DNA from 2 places in the Pseudomonas sp. F220 genome. Region 1 is predicted to be linked to the other one. Evidence: predicted binding sites of a transcription regulator. Region 1 holds the regulator's gene; the other holds the start of a gene.
What was found. The regulator FliA, encoded in region 1, starts transcription of late flagellar genes. The targets are predictions, from matches to a motif close to CTAAAGTTTNNNNNNNNNNNGCCGNTAA.
Positions count from the first base shown of each region.

Region 2: flgM (flagellar biosynthesis anti-sigma factor FlgM) is a predicted target of FliA. The motif match lies at 2,120-2,147, and genes of this name have one in related genera.

Region 1 covers NZ_JBVASJ010000018.1:28,594-32,688, reverse strand. The annotation lists gene ACZYSM_RS16810 (chemotaxis protein CheA) at 1-179, opposite strand, end outside; gene ACZYSM_RS16805 (protein phosphatase CheZ) at 258-1,046, opposite strand; gene ACZYSM_RS16800 (chemotaxis response regulator CheY) at 1,069-1,440, opposite strand; gene fliA (RNA polymerase sigma factor FliA) at 1,607-2,350, opposite strand; gene fleN (flagellar synthesis regulator FleN) at 2,347-3,177, opposite strand; gene flhF (flagellar biosynthesis GTPase FlhF) at 3,297-4,095, opposite strand, start outside.
Region 2 covers NZ_JBVASJ010000047.1:10,140-14,234, reverse strand. The annotation lists gene cheR (protein-glutamate O-methyltransferase CheR) at 1-214, opposite strand, end outside; gene ACZYSM_RS26240 (chemotaxis protein CheV) at 260-1,192, opposite strand; gene flgA (flagellar basal body P-ring formation chaperone FlgA) at 1,271-2,032, shown strand; gene flgM (flagellar biosynthesis anti-sigma factor FlgM) at 2,184-2,510, shown strand; gene ACZYSM_RS26225 (flagella synthesis protein FlgN) at 2,559-3,026, shown strand; gene ACZYSM_RS26220 (flagellar brake protein) at 3,119-3,865, shown strand; gene ACZYSM_RS26215 (MFS transporter) at 3,932-4,095, opposite strand, start outside.

The DNA.
Region 1 (4,095 bases):
AGCTGGAGGAAGCCGGCGCCCCCTTTTACAGTGTGAAAACCGCGAAAAATTGCATTGAGCAGGTCCGCATCATCGGGTCGGCTTTCCAGCTCGACCAATTGCTCGGACAGTTGCTCAAGAATTTCGCCGGCCTCAACCAGGAAATCCTGAAGGATCTCTTCATCGGCGCCGAAGCTCATTGGTGGGGTGCTCCTACAGTAGGTCGTGATGACGGTTAATGGCGCGACCGGCATTAACCGTCATCACGACCTAGAAACCTAAAATCCAAGGCTGGAAAGCAAATCGTCTACATCGTCCTGACCGGACATAACGTCTTCACGTTTATCGGCATGAATCTGCGGACCTTCACCCTGAGACAGATGTTTTTCCGGATCTTTTTCAGCGAGGATCGATTCGCGGTCATGTTCAATGCCCGCAAAACGATCGACCTGACTGGCCATCAACACGAGTTTGAGAAGATTGGTTTCGACTTCCGTGACCAACTGAGTCACGCGCTTGATCACCTGACCGGTGAGATCCTGGTAATCCTGGGCCAGCAGGATGTCGTTGAGATTGCTCGACACGATGCGAGTCTGCTGCTCGCTACGCGTCAGGAAACCATCAACCCGCCGGGCCAGTTCGCGAAACTCTTCAGCACCGACTTCACGGCGCATGAACCGCCCCCAGTCCACGCTCAAGGCCTGAGCCTCGGTACTCAAGCCATTGACCAACGGGGTGCTGTTCTCGACCAGGTCCATGGTGCGGTTGGCCGCAGCCTCCGTCAGCCTGACCACATAGGACAGGCGTTCAGTCGCATCCGTGATCTGCGAAACTTCTTCGGCTTGCGGCATATTCGGGTCAATCTGAAAATTGACGATCGCGCTATGCAGCTCGCGGGTGAGCTTGCCAACTTCCTGGTACAGGCCGCGATCACGGGTCTGGTTGAGCTCATGGATCAGTTGCACCGCGTCGCCGAATTTGCCTTTTTCAAGGCTCTCGACCAATTCGTGGGCATGTTTTTTCAGGGTCGATTCAAAATCGCCCTGTGAAAATTCGTTATGCTCCATAGCTCCCCCATGGCGGACGTCATCAACCGATGCGTTCAAAGATTTTTTCGATCTTGTCTTTCAGCGCCTGAGCCGTGAATGGTTTGACCACATAGCCGTTCACACCGGCCTGAGCGGCTTCGATGATCTGCTCGCGCTTGGCTTCGGCCGTGACCATTAACACCGGCAGATGTTTGAGTTTTTCATCGGCTCGTACGTGGCGCAGCAGGTCGATACCGGTCATGCCAGGCATGTTCCAGTCCGTTACCAGAAAGTCGATGCTCCCGCTGTTGAGGACCGGAATCGCGGTAGTACCGTCATCCGCCTCGACCGTGTTGGTGAACCCCAGATCACGCAACAGGTTTTTTATGATCCGCCGCATCGTTGAGAAGTCATCAACGATGAGGATTTTCATGTTCTTGTCCAATTCGACCTCCAAGCAGTCTTAAACGCGCCCAGCACCTGGACACGCCATTCAATCAATTCGGCGTAACACTCAACGACTGCATGGAGCACAACGGGCCGTGACCGGTGCAGCTATTGCCGTACCAGCCTCGTTCGCAGTGTCCCCACACTGCCTGTCAGCGCGCTCGCCACTCCCCCAAACGCCCCCGTAAACGGGCCGCGCACTGGCTGTGTAACTGGCTGACCCGCGATTCGCTGACTCCCAGGACCTCACCGATTTCCTTGAGGTTCAGCTCTTCGTCGTAGTACAGCGCCAACACCAGTCGCTCACGCTCCGGCAAATTGGCAATCGCGTCCGCTAACGCAGCCTGGAAGCGTTCATCTTCCAGATCACGCGACGGCTCGAGATGAGTACTCGCGCCACCCTCGTGCAGCCCTTCATGCTCGCCGTCCTGCAACAGATCGTCGAAGCTGAATAACCGGCTACCCAAGGTGTCATTCAAAATCCCGTAATAATCGTCGAGACTCAATTGGAGTTCGGCCGCAACCTCATGATCTTTAGCGTCACAACCGGTTTTAGCTTCAATTGAGCGGATTGCGTCACTGACCATCCGGGTATTGCGGTGTACCGAACGTGGAGCCCAGTCACCTTTACGCACTTCATCGAGCATTGCGCCACGAATGCGGATACCCGCGTAAGTCTCGAAACTCGCGCCCTTGCTGGCGTCGTATTTAGTCGACACTTCGAGCAAGCCAATCATCCCGGCCTGGATCAGATCCTCGACCTGAACACTGGCCGGCAGACGCGCCAGCAGGTGGTAGGCAATACGCTTGACCAGTGGCGCATAGCGCTCGATCAGTTCGTACTGACTGTCATCACGTGCCGACTTCTTGTAAAGGTTGTAACCGCTGGCGGTCATAGCACCGGTCCTGCTATTTGATGCACTAGCCGCTCGACGAAAAATTCCAGATGCCCGCGTGGATTGGCAGGCAGCGGCCAGGTATCGACCTTCTGGGCAATGGCTTTGAACGCCAGTGAGCACTTCGAGCGCGGGAAAGCTTCATAGACTGCGCGCTGCTTTTGCACAGCCTTGCGCACACACTCGTCGTAGGGAACCGCACCGACGTATTGTAAAGCCACGTCCAGGAAGCGATCCGTGACCTTGGTCAACTTAGCGAACAGATTGCGGCCTTCCTGAGGGCTCTGCGCCATGTTGGCGAGCACACGGAAGCGGTTCATGCCGTAGTCACGATTGAGCAGTTTGATCAGGGCGTAGGCATCGGTGATCGAGGTCGGCTCATCGCAGACCACCAGCAACACTTCTTGCGCTGCGCGAACGAAACTGACAACCGACTCACCAATACCGGCGGCGGTGTCGATCACCAGCACGTCGAGGTTGTCGCCGATATCGCTGAAGGCCTGGATCAACCCGGCATGCTGGGCCGGGCTTAGATGCACCATGCTCTGCGTACCGGACGCCGCCGGGACAATGCGAATCCCACCTGGCCCCTGAAGCAGCACATCGCGCAGCTCACAGCGCCCCTCGACCACATCGGCCAGAGTGCGTTTGGGTGTCAGCCCCAACAGAACGTCGACGTTCGCCAGCCCCAGATCGGCATCCAGCAGCATGACGCGCCGGCCGAGCTCAGCTAGAGCCAGGGACAAGTTCACTGACACGTTAGTCTTCCCGACGCCACCTTTGCCGCCGGTCACCGCGATCACCTGTACGGGATGCATGCTGCCCATGTTCTTTCTTTACCTTGTCTTACTTAGACGGAGGCCACATAACTGGCTGCGCGTTCACCATTGGAACAATGCATGGCAGACCATCGATGTAGGTACACTGCAATCTATTCGTTATTACCTTAGCCGACCCGCTTGGTCGGGCTGTGGTAGAGGTCAGCGAACATATCAGCCATGGCTTCTTCGCTGGGTTCTTCCTGCATCTGCACACTCACCGCACGACTGACCAACTGATGGCGACGTGGTAACTGTAGATCATCCGGAATCCGCGGCCCATCGGTCAGATAGGCCACGGGTAACTCGTGACTGATCGCCAGACTCAACACTTCGCCCAGGCTTGCCGTTTCATCCAGTTTAGTCAGGATGCAGCCGGCCAGCCCGCAACGTTTGTAACTGTGATAAGCGGCGGTTAGAACCTGTTTCTGGCTGGTTGTTGCCAACACCAGATAATTTTTTGACTTGATCCCGCGACCCGCCAGGCTTTCCAGCTGCATGCGCAACGCCGGGTCACTGGCCTGAAGGCCGGCGGTATCGATCAACACCACACGCTTGCGCAGCAGCGGATCAAGAGCCTGCGCCAGGGACTGGCCCGGGTCGAGGTGAGTCACGGAGACATTGAGGATGCGCCCCAAGGTCTTGAGTTGTTCCTGGGCGCCAATACGGTAGCTGTCCATGCTCACCAGCGCGATGTTCTGCGCGCCGTACTTGAGCACATAGCGCGCCGCCAGCTTGGCCAGCGTGGTGGTCTTGCCCATGCCGGCGGGGCCGACCATGGCGATCACCCCGCCCTCTTCCAGCGGCTCGATCTCGGGTGTCGCGATCATCCGCGCCAGGTGCGCCAACAGCATGCGCCAGGCCTGACGTGGCTCTTCAATTTCAGTAATCAGTGCCAGCAGGTCGCGTGACAGTGGACCGGACAAA
Region 2 (4,095 bases), on a different contig from region 1:
TGGTCATGGCGTCCACCACCATCTCGCGCAAACCACTGCGCGGCTGGGTCTGAATACGCTGAACCAGCTCACCCAAGGATTTGATGCCCTGCTGTTCCATCAGTTTGTTGAGACGGCTCGACACCAGATACTGCTTGTTTTCACCGAGCAAAATGCCACAGGCTTTTTCCAGGAAGACCCGGAACTGTTCGAAATCCAAATTACCCGTAGACAATGGTACCGCCTCTTAAATCGTGTTGACCGCCAGGAGCAAACGCCCCTAGCTGTTGTCTGCTGCTTTGATCCGGTCGACTACCCGGGATGCCAGGTCATCAGGGCGAAATTTGGCAAGGAAGTCATCGGCACCGACCTTCTTCACCATCGCCTGATTGAATACACCGGATAACGAAGTATGCAGGATGATATGTAGCTTTTGCATGCGTGGGTCGTTGCGGATTTCAGCCGTGAGCGTGTACCCGTCCATTTCGGGCATCTCGATGTCGGAAATCATCATCAAGAACTCTTCTTCCGGCTTCTTACCCTCGTCGACCAGCTTGCGCAGGTAATCCAGCGCCTGTCGGCCGTCGTTCAACGCCACTACATCGACCCCAACAGTCTGCAGACAACGCGTGACCTGCTTGCGCGCGACCGACGAGTCGTCGACCGTCAGCACCCGCAGGGAAACCGCCTTGCGCTGTGTTTCAACGTCCACCACACCTACCGAAATGGCTTCCGATGCCGGCGCCACTTCAGCCAGAACCTTCTCGACATCGATGATTTCGACTAACTGATTGTCGACCCGGGTCACAGCTGTCAAATAATGATCGCGACCAGTGCCCTTGGGAGGCGGATGGATCTCCTCCCAGTTCATGTTAACGATGCGCTCGACCGACCTGACCAAAAAACCCTGGGTCTTGGTGTTGTACTCCGTGATGATCACGAAGGGATTGCTTTGATCCTGCAAACCGCCCGAACCGGTCGCCATTGCCAGATCGAGGATCGGAATGGTCGCCCCCCGAATATTTGCGACACCGCACACGACAGGATTGGATTTAGGCAACAGGGTCAGCTTGGGGCATTGCAGCACCTCCCGAACCTTGAACACGTTGATCCCATACAGCTGCTGGCCGTCGAGACGGAACAACAACAGCTCAAGGCGATTCTGCCCTACCAGTTGCGTGCGCCGGTTCACCGAATCCATTACACCAGCCATGCCCAGACTCCTACACCAACACTTAAAATCCGATGCGCATTCATCGCTAAACGGCACGGGGCTTGCTTTTTAACTGCCATGAACGCAAAAACGACATTTTCCCGACGCCTGACATCAACGTACCGCAAATCACTTTGCGCATTGGCAGCGCTATGCTTTTTCAACGTTGGCAGCCCTGCCCTTGCTGATTCGGTCACCTTGCCTGATATGCTTATCGGCGTCACCCAAGGCTTTCTTGAATTCACCGTAGAAGACTATCTGGCGACCAGTCAAACGCAAGGACGCTATGAGATACAGGTCAGCCAGCTTGATCCTCGCTTGCGCATGCCGTTTTGCGACAAGGAATTGACAGCGACACTGGAGAGTCCGGCGCAGCCGTTGGGCCGTGTGACCGTAAAGGTGCGCTGCGACGGAGCCTCCCCCTGGACGGTCTTCGTTCCCGCTCAGGTCCGTCTGTTTCGAGAGGTTGTCACCACCACTCGCCCTCTTAAACGCGCCGCAATTATTGCTCCCGAGGATGTCACCCTACGCGAGCGGGACATCAGCCAGATCAATCAGAGCTATCTGACCTCTGTCGATCAAGCCATCGGTCAGAAACTCGTCCGACCAATGGTCAGCGATCAGGTCATCACCCTGGTCCACATGGAACAGGCGGAAGTCGTTCGCAAAGGCGATCAAGTGGTGATCTCCGCCCGCAGCGGTACGCTCAATGTCCGAATGCCGGGCGAGGCGTTGTCCAACGGCGGCCTGAGCGAACAGATCAGAGTCAAGAATCTGAACTCTCAACGCGTGATCAAAGCGCGTGTAACCGCGCCGGGCCAGGTTGAAGTTGCCATGTAGAGAACTGGCGCTACGCTCAGGCGTTCCCTAAACTGAGCCTCAAGCAAGGCAAGAGCCGAGCGCGCGCGATCTCAGCGATAATTGAGTCTAAAGTTTTTCCGGGTATGGCCGAAAACATGGCAAGCGTCCAAATACCCAGAGGTTTTTTATCATGGTCATCGATTTCAGCCGTCTAAATAGCTCCCCCTTACTCACAAGCAGTACGCGTACCAGCGGCAGCAAGGAAACCGGCGACGCCGGCAAGTCCGCGCCGGTGAATACCCCGGTCGAACAGACCAGTACCAGCAAAAGCGGGGAATCGGTACACCTTAGCAATGAGGCTCAACAGTTGCAGAAGGTCACTGACACGCTGCGCGATCAACCTGCTGTCGACAAAGCCCGTGTGGCTGAGTTGAAGCAAGCGATTGCCGATGGCAGCTATAAAGTCGACAGCAACCGTGTAGCCAGCAAACTGCTCAACTTCGAAGCCCAGCGCTAGCCAAAGGCCTGCGCCAGGCTTTTGGACGCTTAAAACCCAAGGCCAGCCATGCACGACACTAATTTACTGCAACTGATCACTGACGATCTTGCTCCAGCCCAACACTTGCTGGAGTTGCTGCAAACGGAGTCCCTCGCTTTGCACGGTCGCGACATGCCGTTGCTCGAAGATATTCTCGCGCAGAAACAGGCGCTGATCATTTTGCTTGAACAGCATGGGCGTTTACGCAGTCAGATCCTCATCAGTATGAACCTGCCCGCCAATCGAAGCGGTCTGGAACAACTTGCAGGGCAATCGTCCATTGGCGATCAACTGCTGACTCAGAGCGATGAGCTCAATCAGCTTCTGGCCAACTGTCAGGCAGCCAACGAACTCAACGGTCGCTCGATCCAGGTCCAGCAAGCCACCACAGCCAATCAGCTGAAGATCCTCACCGGTGGTGAACCTCCTGCCCTTTATGATGCCCGCGGATCAACCTCCAGGCTTGCGAAGCCCCGCCCACTCAGCCAGGCTTGAAATCAGAGATGAGCGCGCTCTATCAAGGCGCGAAACATGCTGGCAAAATGCCGGCTTTTGCGTGTCGTATTTTGTCTGGAGATTGATGAACCGTGTTCAATGCCTTAAACGCGGAAGATGCTTCGCAGCCACCGAAGGTGCTCACTACCCCTTTGGAAATCGCCGCTAATCTGCGGCTGCTGCAAGAGAGCCATGATCCACTGATCATCACTTTCCACGAGCGCAGCCAGCGCTTTCAGAGCTATCTGGTCGAAGTCGATCGAGACAGCAACACGCTCGCTCTGGACGAAATGATTCCTCGCGATGGCGAGCGCTTTCTGCTCAATGGCGAAGCCTACCGCGTCGAGGGTTTCCATGACGGTGTGCGGATTGCCTGGGATGGCAATGGCACACTGACGATCGACGAATCCAATGGCACTCGCTGCTATCGCGGCGCGATGCCTGTCGAAGTGGTCTATCACCAACGTCGCAATGCATTTCGCGCGGCTCTGAAACTGGCTCAACTGGTCAACATCGAGCTCGGCGGCGAAAAACTCAAGGCTCCGGTAAACGGCAAACTGCTGGATATTTCGGCTACCGGCTGCAAGTTGCGCTTTGACGGCGACATCTCTGACCGCCTGCAGTTAGGCGAGGTCTATGACCGCTTCATCGCCGCCCTGCCCTTCGGCAACATGACCGCGCCGGTTGAATTGCGCTATCTGCATCACGAAGAGCGTATCGACACGACCTTCGCCGGGGTACGTTTTCACAACATGAGCGGTCTGGTGCAACGGCAAGTCGAGCGTTTCGTCTATCAGCTTCAGCGTGAAGCACGCCGCTTCGATAAAGACGATCTCTGAACCTGACACCTCAATAAAAAACGGGCAATCCCTTTCGGTGACTGCCCGTTTTTCGTTTCAAGACGGCTAGGGCCTTGCTGCACTGAGGCCGTGGGGGTGATCCTCTCCTGGCTCCTCAGGCGGTGCGTCAGAGTCAGGATCAGGGTCCGACTCAGGGGCCGGCTCAGGCTCAGGATTTACCGGGTTTTGCATCTGATCCTGTACAACCTGCTCGTCGACCCGAGGGTCAA